One region of the Megasphaera intestinihominis genome, then DNA from elsewhere that is predicted to be linked to it. Evidence: riboswitches for the same ligand, from Rfam matches in the RefSeq annotation. Region 1 holds a riboswitch; each other region holds the start of a gene.

What was found. Region 1 has a riboswitch for ZMP and ZTP ahead of WMO23_RS03460 (phosphoribosylaminoimidazolecarboxamide formyltransferase). Riboswitches for the same ligand answer to the same signal wherever they lie in the genome.
Region 2: another riboswitch for ZMP and ZTP. It lies ahead of WMO23_RS01295 (L-lactate MFS transporter); the one in region 1 lies ahead of WMO23_RS03460 (phosphoribosylaminoimidazolecarboxamide formyltransferase).
Region 3: another riboswitch for ZMP and ZTP. It lies ahead of WMO23_RS05270 (formate--tetrahydrofolate ligase); the one in region 1 lies ahead of WMO23_RS03460 (phosphoribosylaminoimidazolecarboxamide formyltransferase).

The regions. Positions count from the first base shown of each region.
Region 1 is NZ_JBBMEU010000013.1:22,001-26,149, forward strand. It holds gene WMO23_RS03455 (acyl CoA:acetate/3-ketoacid CoA transferase) at 1-1,536, shown strand, start outside; ZMP/ZTP riboswitch at 1,732-1,809, shown strand; gene WMO23_RS03460 (phosphoribosylaminoimidazolecarboxamide formyltransferase) at 1,863-3,038, shown strand; gene WMO23_RS03465 (molybdopterin-containing oxidoreductase family protein) at 3,326-4,149, shown strand, end outside.
Region 2 is NZ_JBBMEU010000004.1:9,282-13,430, forward strand. It holds gene WMO23_RS01295 (L-lactate MFS transporter) at 549-1,787, opposite strand; ZMP/ZTP riboswitch at 1,862-1,946, opposite strand; gene WMO23_RS01300 (D-alanyl-D-alanine carboxypeptidase family protein) at 1,997-3,142, opposite strand; gene rsmG (16S rRNA (guanine(527)-N(7))-methyltransferase RsmG) at 3,160-3,870, opposite strand; gene mnmG (tRNA uridine-5-carboxymethylaminomethyl(34) synthesis enzyme MnmG) at 3,857-4,149, opposite strand, start outside.
Region 3 is NZ_JBBMEU010000024.1:1,368-5,516, reverse strand. It holds gene WMO23_RS05275 (phosphohexomutase domain-containing protein) at 1-1,408, shown strand, start outside; ZMP/ZTP riboswitch at 1,462-1,539, shown strand; gene WMO23_RS05270 (formate--tetrahydrofolate ligase) at 1,591-3,270, shown strand; gene WMO23_RS05265 (cyclodeaminase/cyclohydrolase family protein) at 3,272-3,892, shown strand; gene WMO23_RS05260 (site-2 protease family protein) at 4,056-4,149, shown strand, end outside.

The DNA.
Region 1 (4,149 bases):
ACAGCAGAAAATGCAGCATCGCTTATTAAAGATCGTTCGACTATCGCCGTTTGTGGTTTTGCACAGTGTGCATTGCCGGAAGAAGTATTGCAGGCCCTGGAAGACCGCTTTACCAAGACCGGATATCCGCAGCAGCTGACACTGGTCCATACGGCCGGCATCGGTGACGGTGTGAGCAAGGGTGCCAGCCATTTCGCCCACGAAGGCATGCTGAAACGGGTTATTGCCGGTCATTACAACCTGGCTCCCAAACTGGGGAAACTGGTCATGGACAATAAGGTCGAAGGCTACAACCTGCCGCAGGGCACGATGGCCCAGTGGTTCCGCAGCATTGCCGGCCGCAAACCGGGCCTGTTTACCCGTGTCGGCCTCAATACCTTCGTCGACCCCCGCATCGAAGGCGGGAAATTGAACAGCATCACTAAGGAAGACCTGGTAGAAGTCAAGGAACTGGACGGCGAAGAATATCTCTGGTACAAACCGTTCCCCATCGACGTCGCTATCGTCCACGGGACCTGCGCCGACTTGAATGGCAACGTATCGACGGATAATGAAGAAGTCCGCATGGAACTCCTGCCCATGGCCCTGGCAGCCAAAGCCAGTGGCGGCATGGTCATCGTCCAGGTCGAAACGCTGGCCGAAAACCGGACGATTCCGCCGAAACACGTCGTCCTGCCGGGCATCGACGTCGACTACATCGTCTTGTCCAAGGTCCGTCAGGTCCAGAACCCGGCTTATACCGGTGAAATGCGTATGCCTTTGTCCCAGATTCCGCCGATGGAACTCAATGCCCGCAAGGTTATCGCCCGTCGGGCTGCGATGGAACTCGTTCCCAACGCCGTCGTCAACCTGGGCATCGGGATTCCTGAAGGTGTTTCCAGCGTAGCTAACGAAGAAGGTATCGGCGACCAGCTGACCCTGACCGTCGAAGCCGGGCCTATCGGCGGCGTACCGGCCAGCGGCGCGGACTTTGGCGGTTCGGCCAACGCCGATGCCATCGTCGACCATCCGTATCAGTTCGACTTTTACGATGGCGGTGGCTTGGATATGGCTTTCCTGGGCATGGCAGAATGTAACGCCAAAGGCGACGTCAACGTCAGCAAGTTCAAAGACCGCATCGCCGGCTGCGGCGGCTTCATCAACATCACCCAGAATACGCATAAAGTCGTCTTCTGCGGCACCTTTACGGCCAAGGGCCTGCGCGAAGAAATCCGGGACGGCAAACTGGTCATCACCCATGAAGGGGCTGTCCAGAAATTCATCGATAAGGTCGGCCAGATTACCTTCAGTGCTGAATATGCCCATAAACACAACCAGCAGGTCATGTTCATCACCGAACGCTGTGTCTTCGTCCTCACCGATAAGGGCTTAGTCCTCACGGAAATCGCACCGGGCGTGGATCTGCAAAAGGACATCCTCGACCAGATGGAATTCGTACCGCACATCGCCGAAAATCTGAAGACCATGGATGAACGCCTCTTCCGCGATGAACCCATGGGCCTGGCCCAGGACATCTTTGAACAACAGGCGGGTTAGTGGATAGTGGCACTGTAGGGGGCGCACGTGGGCGCCCCGTTCGGAATTTGGATGTTTCTCCCAGTAAACCGAATGGGAAATGGAAATCACATCATCCTGGAGCGGACGCCCCACGTGGCGCCCCTACAGAAAAAGGGACCGTCCGAAGGGCGGTCCTTTTTCTTGACATCTCCCGTCTGCGGACGGTATAATAAATCTGAAACATGTGACTGACGGAAGTGGAGTTACCACGGGGAGCATGATTCGTACGAGCCGACCGTCTGGGCGAAACGTTCCAGAAGTGTCGGTATTTTTTATTTTTGCTTAACTATTCAGGAGGAATCACCATGAAAGAACTGCAATTAAAATACGGCTGCAATCCCAACCAGTCGTCGGCCCGGGTTTATATGAAAGATGGCAGCGACCTGCCCTTTACGGTCCTCAACGGCCGTCCCGGTTATATTAATTTGCTCGACGCCTTCAACAGCTATCAGCTGGTCAAAGAATTGAAAGAAGCGACAGGCCTTCCGGCAGCGGCTTCCTTCAAGCACGTCAGCCCGGCTGGGGCCGCCGTCGCTACGGACATGAGTGATACCCTGAAAAAGATATACTGGGTCGACGATTTGAAATTGTCCCCCCTGGCTTCGGCCTATGCCTGCGCCCGCGGTGCTGACCGCATGAGCTCGTACGGCGATTTCGTCGCTCTGTCCGACGTCTGCGATGTCGAAACGGCAACGCTCCTCAAGCGGGAAGTCTCGGACGGCGTCATCGCTCCGGGCTACAGCGACGAAGCCTTGGCTATTTTGAAGACCAAGAAGAAGGGGAATTACTGCGTCCTCCAGATAAACCCGGACTACAAGCCGCGCCTCGTCGAATCGAAGGAAGTCTATGGCGTCACTTTTGAACAGGAACGCAATGAAGCCAAGATTACGACGGACCTCTTCAAAAATGTCCCGACGAAGAACAAGAATATCCCGGCAGCAGCTCAGCGCGATTTGATGATCGCCCTCATCACTTTGAAATATACCCAGTCCAATTCGGTCTGCTACGTCAAAGACGGCATGACCATCGGCGTCGGCGCTGGCCAGCAGTCCCGCGTCCACTGCACGCGCCTGGCTGGCAACAAGGCCGATATCTGGTGGCTCCGCCAGAACCCGAAAGTCCTGAACCTGCCTTTCCGCGACGATGTCCGCCGTCCGAACCGCGACAACGCTATCGACGTCTACATCTCCGATGACTACGAAGACGTCCTGGCCGACGGCATCTGGCAGGACTTGTTCACGGAAAAACCGGAACCGCTCACACGGGAAGAAAAGAAAGCCTGGATCGCCCAGCTCCACGGCGTAGCCCTGGGCAGCGATGCCTTCTTCCCCTTTGGCGACAACATTGAACGGGCCCATCGCAGCGGCGTCGACTACATCGCCCAGGCCGGCGGCTCCATCCGCGACGACAATGTCATCGAAACGTGCGATAAATACAACATCGCCATGGCCATGACCGGCCTGCGCCTGTTCCATCATTAAGGCTTCCCCTGGGAAGAAGAAGGACCGCTCGCGGGGTTCCTATGCTCTATAGTTTGTAGGGGCCACGTGGGAGACCTGTTAGGAATTTGGATGATTCTTCTAGCAAACGGGTCGGGAAATCGTACCTATCCCAGAGCGGGCGCCCCACGTGGCGCCCCTACAAGAAAAGGCGCTGTCGCACGAAGGGTTATGCCATCTGCTAACTGCTAACCCCTAACTGCTAACTGCTTAAAAGGAGCTGTCGCGATGCGACAGCTCCTTTTTTCCACGAAACAAGAGGTGATACCATGAAAACCTGTACATCTGTCTGTCCGTATGACTGCCCCGATGCCTGCGGGCTCGTCGTGACGGTCGACGGCGGCCGCGTCGTATCCGTTGCCGGCGACAAGTCCCATCCCTTTACGCGCGGGACGTTGTGCCCGAAGATGGCCCATTATGAGCGGACCGTCCATTCGCCGCGCCGCCTGACGACGCCGCTGAAGCGGATTGGCCCCAAGGGAAGCGGCCAGTTCGCGCCCATTTCCTGGGACCAGGCCCTGGCAGAAATAGCCGGGACCTGGAAGGCCATCATCGCCGAAGCCGGTGCCGAAGCCATCCTGCCCTATTCTTATGCCGGTACCATGGGCATCGTCCAGCACGACGCCCTGCACGGCCTGTTCTATCGTTTGGGTGCTTCGGAACTGGACCGGACCATCTGCGCTCCGGCCAAAGGGCGGGGCTTCAAGGACGTCATGGGCAATACCATGCCGACGGCGCCGCAGGCAGCCCAGGACAGCGACTGCATCTTCCTCTGGAGCATCCATATGCTGGCCACGAATATCCACTTCCACCACGACGTCGAAGCGGCCCGGGCCAAAGGGGCCGTCGTCTGGTGTATCGATGCCTATCGCAACAAGACGGCCGACCTGGCCGACCACTTCATCGCCGTCCGCCCCGGTACGGATGGAGCCCTGGCCCTGGGCATGATGCATGTCCTCGACCGTGACGGCCTGGCTGACGAAGCCTTCCTGGACCGGAACGTCCTCGGCTGGGAGGACTTGAAAAAGAACGTCCTGTCCAAGTATACGCCGGAAAAAACGCAGGGCATCACCGGCGTGCCGGCCGACGTCAT
Region 2 (4,149 bases), on a different contig from region 1:
CGTCCCCTACGCACAAGGCCATAGGCCGTGAATGATTTGCCGTTAATCCATAACGGTTCTGCCATAACATCGCCTATGGTGATGCGTTCATCGTTCGTCGTAAATCCACAACATCTCCTGACTGCGATTCCGTAGGGGCCGGCCTGTAAAGGCGGCCCGCTACGCGCGGAGGGCTTCCCGAAGCGTCGTTGTCAGTTTGAGTCTGTCGCCGCACAGCGGCATCTGAGTCCAAGAGAACGCAGGCCGTCGGTCGCAGGTCGCAAAACCATGCCACATATATCAGTTAAGTATATCTTCCATTGTTCACAACGGGACGCCCAAGGCTCCCCTTTATAGGGGAGCTGGCCGCTGAAGGCGGTCTGAGAGGTTAAAGAGCGTCCCTTACGCACGAGGCCACAGGCCTTGGATTATTTGTCGCCTGACTGCGATTCGTTCATCGTTCATCGTTCGTCGTTCATCGAAAAAAAGCTGCCGCATGAGCGACAGCTTTTTTCGTTGTAGGGGCGACCCGTGGGGCGCCCGAACGACCTACGGCCTACGATGAACGATCATCCCCGTGCTTCTGCGACGCGGGCGATGCCGTGGCGGGTGCGGTATTTGAGGAAGAGCATCAGGGCCAGGGCGACGGTGAAGGCGCCGACGAAGAAGTACAAGGTGACGGCATAACTATTGGTATTTTCTTTGATGAGCGACAGGACCAGGGGGCCGGCAACGCCGGCAGCGCCCCAGGCCGTGAGGATGCGGCCGTGGATGGCACTGAGGTATTTCGTACCGAAGAGGTCGCTGAGGTAGGCCGGCATGCACGAGAAGCCGCCGCCATAGCAGGAAATGATGAGCAGGACCAGGACCTGGAAACTGAAGGCGCCCGTAACGCCAGCCAGCTGCCAGAAGGCCAGGATTTCAATGATAAAGAAGAGGACATACGTAGCCGAGCGGCCGATGTAGTCGGATATGGTCGCCCAGGCAATGCGGCCGGCGCCGTTCATGAGGCCGATGAAGCCGACCATGGAAGCCGCTGCCATAGGCGACATGCCGACGACATCCTGTGCCATGGGCGAAGCGACGGACAGCAGGGCGATACCGCAGGTGATGTTGGTGAAGAAGAGCCACCAGATGGCGTAGAACTGCCAGGTCTTCATGGCCCGGCGGACGGTGAACTGCGGCTGGGCGTCGGCGTATTCGACGGAAGATTCTTTTTCGGCCTTGGCCGGAACGTCTCCGGCTGCCGGCGGAGCCAGGTAGAGCGACGAAGCCGTCATGACGACCATATAGACGCAGCCGAGGATGATGAAGTTAGCGACTAAGCCAAAATGCTGGACCAGCAGCTGCATGGCCGGACCGGCGATGAGGCTGGCAAAGCCGAAGCCCATGATAGCCAGGCCCGTAGCGAAGCCCCGACTTTCCGGGAACCATTTGACCAGTGTCGATACGGGCGTGATATAGCCCGTCCCCAGGCCGACGCCGCCGATGACGCCGTAAAAAGCGTAGAGCATGGGCAGGCTGTGGGCATAGAGAGCCGCTGCCGTGCCGAACATGGCCGTGACGAAACAGGTCATGGATAAGAGGCCGGACTTACGGGGGCCGATTTTCTGGACGAAACTGCCCAAAAAGCCGGCCGACAGGCCGAGAAAGAGGATGGCCAGGGAAAAGGTCCACGTCGTTTCCTTGAGGGTGAATCCCATAGATTCCATGATGGGCTTGGTGAGGACGCTCCAGGCGTAGACACTGCCGATACAGAGGTGGAGCCCCATGGCAGACAGGGCGATGAGCCAGCGATTTCGTTTCATTTAGACAACACTCCTTGTGAGGAGCCAGGCTGGCGAAAAAAAATACCGGCCGCCTGGCTCAAGAATATGTAGCATACTCTTGCCCAGACGGTCGGCATGAAAAGCTCCGTACAGTTCACGTGGTTACTCCACTCGATTCCGTCAGTCCTGTACGAATCTGCTGATGTGCTTATTATACGAATATGGATGGAGATTGTCAATATCCATTTTTAGGCAGCCGGCGAGAAGGGAACGTAAGGCTGGCTGGAAACAGCCGGCTTACTGGTCTTCACCGTATCAGCTTTGGCAGCGGTTTTCGCAGTCGTCTTGGCTGCCGTTTTAGCAGCTGTTTCCGTTGCGGTCTTTACCTTTGTAGCTGTCTTGACAGGCGCTTTGGCCGCAGCCGTGGAAGCGGCAGCCGTAGCTGCTTCCTGCTTCTGCTGCGATGCCAGTTCAGCAGCCTGGGCCTGTTTTTCCTTGATATCCGACAAGGTCTGGCCTGCCGGTGCCTGACGCAGGATATAGACGTTTTCTGCCGGTTCGACCGGTTTCAGGACGGAAAAACCATAGGCCATCAATTTCTGGGCATCGCCGAAGCGGTCGTCCGAGTTCATGATGGAAGCAATGACCGTCCGGCCATCCTGGGTAGCCGAAGCGACCAGGCAGGGACCGCCGGCATTGGTCGTACCGGTCTTGATGCCGTTGGCACCTGGGAAGCCGCTGGTCAGGAAATAGTTCGTCGTCGTGCAGTGCTTGGACCCGCCGTTGATATAGGGCATGTCGTATTCACTGTGGCTGACCATGTCGCGGAATTCCGGCATTTTCATGCCATAAGCGGCAATCGTCGCCATATCGCGGGCCGTCGAATAGTGATCGCTGTCCGGCAGGCCATGGGGATTGGCGAAATGGGTATTCGTGCAGCCCAGGGCGGCTGCTTTTTCATTCATCTTGGCGACGAAATCGGCCTGGGTCGGCGTAACCGTTTCGGCTACGGCAACGGCTGCATCACAGCCGGATACGGTCATCATGCCGGTCAGGGCATGGCGCAGGGTAATCTGGTCGCCAGGATCGATGCCCAGAACAGACGCATCGCTTTCGATGTTGTAGACGTCATTGGTGATATTGAGGGGCTGGTCCATTTTGCCCTGGGCCTTGCCCAATTCGACGCCGAGGATACCGGTCATGATTTTCGTCGTACTGCCCGGATAGGCCCGGTCGTCGGCATTTTTCGCATAGAGCGTGTCACCCGTATCGGCATCCATGACATAGGCGGCATGAGCGCTGATTTCAGGCGGCTGCGGCGTATCGGCAAAGACGGCGGCCGACACGGTCAGGCAGGCGGCTGCAGCCAGACAGAAGATTCTTTTCAAAGACATAGCATACACTTCTTTCTCTATAAGGGATTTTTCGCAGCCATCTTGGGCTTGCGGGGATACTTTTTGGGGCTTTCCTTCACTTTCTCGATGTAAAGGACGGCGCGGACGTCATCGAGTCCCGGCAGGTGGACAGGCCGGACTTCGGCGACTTTGCCGCCCAGGATCTGCAGGGCTTTTTCGCCTTCTGCCAGTTCGTCTTCATACTGGGCCCCTTTGAGGGAAATGAAATAGCCTCCGGTCTTCACGTAAGGCAGGGCCCATTCGGCCAATATGTTCAGGCGGGCGACGGCCCGGCTGGTGACGATATCGAAAGCGCTGCGGTATTCCGGCTTATGGGCCATTTCTTCGGCCCGGCCGTGGAGGAACGACGCCGTCAGTCCTATATCGCTGACCGTGTTTTCCAGGAAGGTCAGGCGCTTTTGCAGGGAATCGAAGAACGTCACGTTCAAGTCCGGCCGGTAGATGAGCAGGGGCAGGCCGGGGAATCCGGCGCCAGTCCCCAAATCGAGGACACGAGCGCCTTCTTTGAAATAAGCCGGGTCATAACAGGACAGGCTGTCGGCCATGTGCTTGATGGCGACGCCTTTCGGGTCGGTAATGGCCGTCAGGTTCATGACTTTATTCGTTTCCACCAGTCTTTCATTAAAAGCGCAGAACTGGGAAAGCTGCCCGTCTGTCACGGTAAGGCCCATGGCCTTCAGGGCCTGTTCTAATTCACTGCGAAACATGATTTTTTTCCTCCCGGCTGTGCTGTTCCAGTACGATGAGCAAGGCCGTGATATCCGCCGGGGACACACCGGAAATACGGCTGGCCTGGCCTAAGGACAAGGGCCGGATTTCATCGAGTTTCTGCCTGGCTTCGGCCGACAGGGTGTCGATATCGGCATAGACGATATCGGCGGGCATCTTCTTCTGTTCCAGGCGGTTCATCTTTTCGACTTGTTCCATCTGGCGGCTGATATAGCCTTCGTACTTGATCATGATTTCGATTTCTTCTTCCACGTCGG
Region 3 (4,149 bases), on a different contig from region 1:
AGCGGTCAACCGCATTGCCGCTGGATTTGCCAAGTTTTTAGCCAAGAAGCTGAATAAACAGACGAGTGACCTGCGCATTGCCGTCGGACACGATTCCCGCGTGTCGGCGGGCATGATGAAAGAAGCCGTATTCGGCGGCCTCCTCGGTCAGGGCGTCCACGTCACGGACTGCGGCCTGGCTTCGACGCCGGCCATGTTCATGTCCATTATTTTTGAAGATACCCACATGGATGGCTCCATCATGATTACGGCCAGCCATTTGCCCTATAACCGCAATGGCCTGAAATTCTTTACCGTCGACGGCGGCCTGGAAAAGAGCGAAGTCAAAGAAGTCCTGACCCTGGCTTCGGGCCTGTCGGCCATGGCCGTATCATCGGCAGCCATTGCCTCGCTGGATCTGATCGACCTCTACGCCCTGCACCTGCGCCGTAAGATCTGTGCCGGCCTCTGTTCCGGCATGTACGACCGTCCTCTGGAAGGGATGCACATCGTCATCGACGCCGGCAACGGCAGCGGCGGTTTCTTTGCCACTAAGGTCCTGGCGGAACTCGGCGCCGATACGACGGGCAGCCAGTTCCTCGAACCGGATGGCATGTTCCCCAACCATATCCCCAACCCGGAAAATGCCGATGCCATGGCCTCTATCCGCAAGGCCGTCCTCGACAACAAAGCCGACTTGGGCCTCATTTTCGACACCGACGTGGACCGCATGAGCGCCGTCCTGCCCGATGGGGAAGAAATCAACCGCAACGCCCTCATCGCCATGATGGCCGCCATCTTGGCGCCTGATTATCCCGGCAGCACTATCGTCACCGACTCGGTCACATCCGACGAATTGACGACGTTCCTCCAAGATGAACTCCATCTGGTCCATCACCGCTATATGCGGGGCTATAAGAATGTCATCGACGAATGTATCCGCCTCAACAAGGCCGGCACCGTTTCGCCGCTGGCCATCGAAACATCCGGGCACGGCGCGCTGAGTGAAAACTACTACCTCGACGACGGCGCGTACCTGGCCGTCAAACTGCTCATCGCTGCGACGAAAGCCAAGAAGGAAGGCAAACAGCTCGGCGACCTCATTGCCAAATTGGGCCATCCTGCGGAAGGCGTCGAATTCCGCCTGAAAATCACCGGCACAGACGACGTCCAGGCCTACGGCGCTGACGTACTTAAACAGTTTGAAGAACGGGCCGCTCAAGCGGGCATCGCCATCGCCAAGCCGTCCTATGAAGGCGTGCGTCTCGTATTCCCTAACGGCTGGGCCCTGCTGCGCATGTCCCTCCACGACCCGAACATGCCGCTGAACATCGAAAGCAGGGAAAAAGGCGGCTGTCAGCAGATCGCCAATCAGGTGAAAGGCCTGCTCACGGGCTTTGAACACCTCGATACCAGCGTGATCCAGTAAGATGTCCTGAAAAAGAACCCTTGACCAGAGGGTTCTTTTTTTGTATAATGAAGCCATAATCATGTGACTGACGGAAGTGGAGTTACCACGGGGAGCATGATTTCTTGAAGCCGACCGTCTGGGCAACCTTCCAGCGGAGCGGCTTTTTTTATGCAAAGAAAAGAACAGGAGTGACAACTACTATGGCAAAGGTATTGAGCGATATCGAAATTGCACAGCAGACGAAATTGGAACCGATTACGGCCATTGCAAAACAAGTCGGCCTCACCGATGATGACTTGGAACTCTACGGAAAATATAAAGCAAAGATTTCTTTTGACGCCATCAAGCGCCTGTCGAAGAATGAAGACGGGAAACTGGTCCTGGTCACGGCCATCACGCCGACACCGGCTGGCGAAGGTAAGACCTTGACCACTATCGGCCTGGCCCAGGCACTGAACTACATGGGCCATAAGGCTGTCGTCGCCCTGCGCGAACCGTCCCTGGGGCCGGTCTTCGGCATCAAAGGCGGTGCTGCTGGCGGCGGCTATTCCCAGGTCCTGCCCATGGAAGACATCAACCTGCACTTCACCGGTGACATGCACGCCATTACGGCAGCCAATAACCTCTTGGCCGCAGCCATCGACAACCACGTCCACCAGGGCAACGCCCTGCGCATCGATGTGCGCCGCATCATCTGGAAACGCGTCATGGATATGAACGACCGGGCTTTGCGCAACGTCGTCGTCGGCATGGGCGGCAAAGTCTGCGGTTTCCCGCGGGAAGACCATTTCATGATCACTGTCGCTTCGGAAATCATGGCAGCCCTCTGCCTGGCCAGCGACCTCATGGACCTCAAGAAGCGCATGGGCGACATCACCGTGGCCTATGACCTGGACGGCAATCTGGTCAAAGCCCGTCAGCTCGGCGTCGAAGGCGCCATGGCCATCCTCATGAAAGATGCCATCAAGCCGAATTTGGTCCAGACCATCGAACATACGCCGGCCTTGGTCCACGGCGGTCCCTTCGCTAACATCGCCCACGGCTGCAACTCTGTCGTCGCAACCAAACTGGCTATGAAGATGGGCGATATCGCCGTTACGGAAGCTGGTTTCGGTGCCGACCTGGGTGCTGAAAAATTCATGGACATCAAATGCCGTTTCGCCGGCATCAAACCCGATGCTGTCGTCATCGTCGCGACCGTCCGTGCCCTGAAGATGCACGGCGGCGTCGACAAGAAGAACTTGCAGGAAGAAAATGTCGAAGCCTTGAAGAAGGGCTTTGCCAACCTGGCCAAACACATCGAAAATATGCGCCTCTTCGACGTCCCCGTCGTCGTAGGCATCAATAAATTCATCAGCGATACAGATGAAGAAATCGCTACGCTGCGGAAACTCTGCGAAGATTACGGCGTCGAAGTCGCCCTCAACAACTGCTGGGCCGAAGGCGGCAAAGGCGGCGTCGAAATGGGCGAAAAAGTCCTGAAACTGCTGCAGCAGCCGAAGACCCCGTACAAACCGCTCTACGACGTCAACGCTTCGATTCCTGAAAAACTGGAAACTATCGTCAAGAAAGTCTACGGCGGCGACGGCGTCCTCTTTGAAGGCAACGCTCAGAAACAGATCAAGGAACTGGAAGCCTTTGGCCTCGATAAAATGCCGATTTGCGTGGCCAAGACGCAGTATTCCCTGTCCGATAACCCGGCGCTCCTGGGGGCACCGAAGGGCTTCAAAGTCACGGTCAAAGACGTCCGCGTCTGCACCGGTGCGGGCTTCATCGTCTGCCAGACGAGCAATATCATGACCATGCCGGGCCTGCCGAAAGTACCGGCTGCCAACCGCATGGACATCGACGAAAATGGCATCATTACGGGATTGTTCTAAGATGGATTTTGCACAATTCCAATCCATGCCCCTCGACGGGCTCCTGGAAGTCACGGCTTCCAAGGAACCCGTTCCCGGCGGCGGCGGCATCGCCGCTATGACCGCTGCTTCGGCAGCAGCGCTCGTAGAGATGGTCGCCAACCTGACCATCGGCAAGAAGGGCTACGATGAAATCGAGAAACTCATGGTATCCATCCGCGATAAGGCTCACGGCCTTCGCCAGCGTTACCTCGACGGCATCGCTGAAGACGCGGCGGCCTTCGATGGCGTCATCCGCGCCGTCCGCCTGCCCAAGGATACGCCGGACCGGGCGGCCAAGGTCCAGCAGGCCTTCAAGGATGCGGCCCTGTCGCCCTTTGAACTGGGCAAGGACATCTTCGTCCTCCTCCAGCTGGCGGAACAAGTCGTCCGCTACGGCAACGCCTGGGTCATCACGGACGGCGTCATTGCCACCATGAACGCCAGGGCAGCCATGCGCTCGGCTTTTTACAGCGTCCGCATCAACCTGAAATCCATCAAGGATGAAACCTTCGTGACGAAGATGATCAACGAAATCCGCGAAATCGAAGAAAAAGCGGCCATCGTCGAACAAAACGTAGAATATGAATACCGGAAGCGGTGAAAAAAGGCGCTGTCGCATGAAGACAGCGCCTTTTTTAGCACTCAGCAGTCAGCGGCTAACCCCTGACCCCTAGCCCCTAGCCCCTAATCCCTAGCCCCTAGCCACATCTTGTTATCTTCTCCTAGATACCGTATAATAGAAATATTAACGAAAGGAGAATTCTATGTTCGATTTTAATATACTTTCTATTATTGCCGGGATTCCCGGCCTGCTCATCGCCATGGTCATCCATGAATACGCCCATGCCCAGGTGGCAG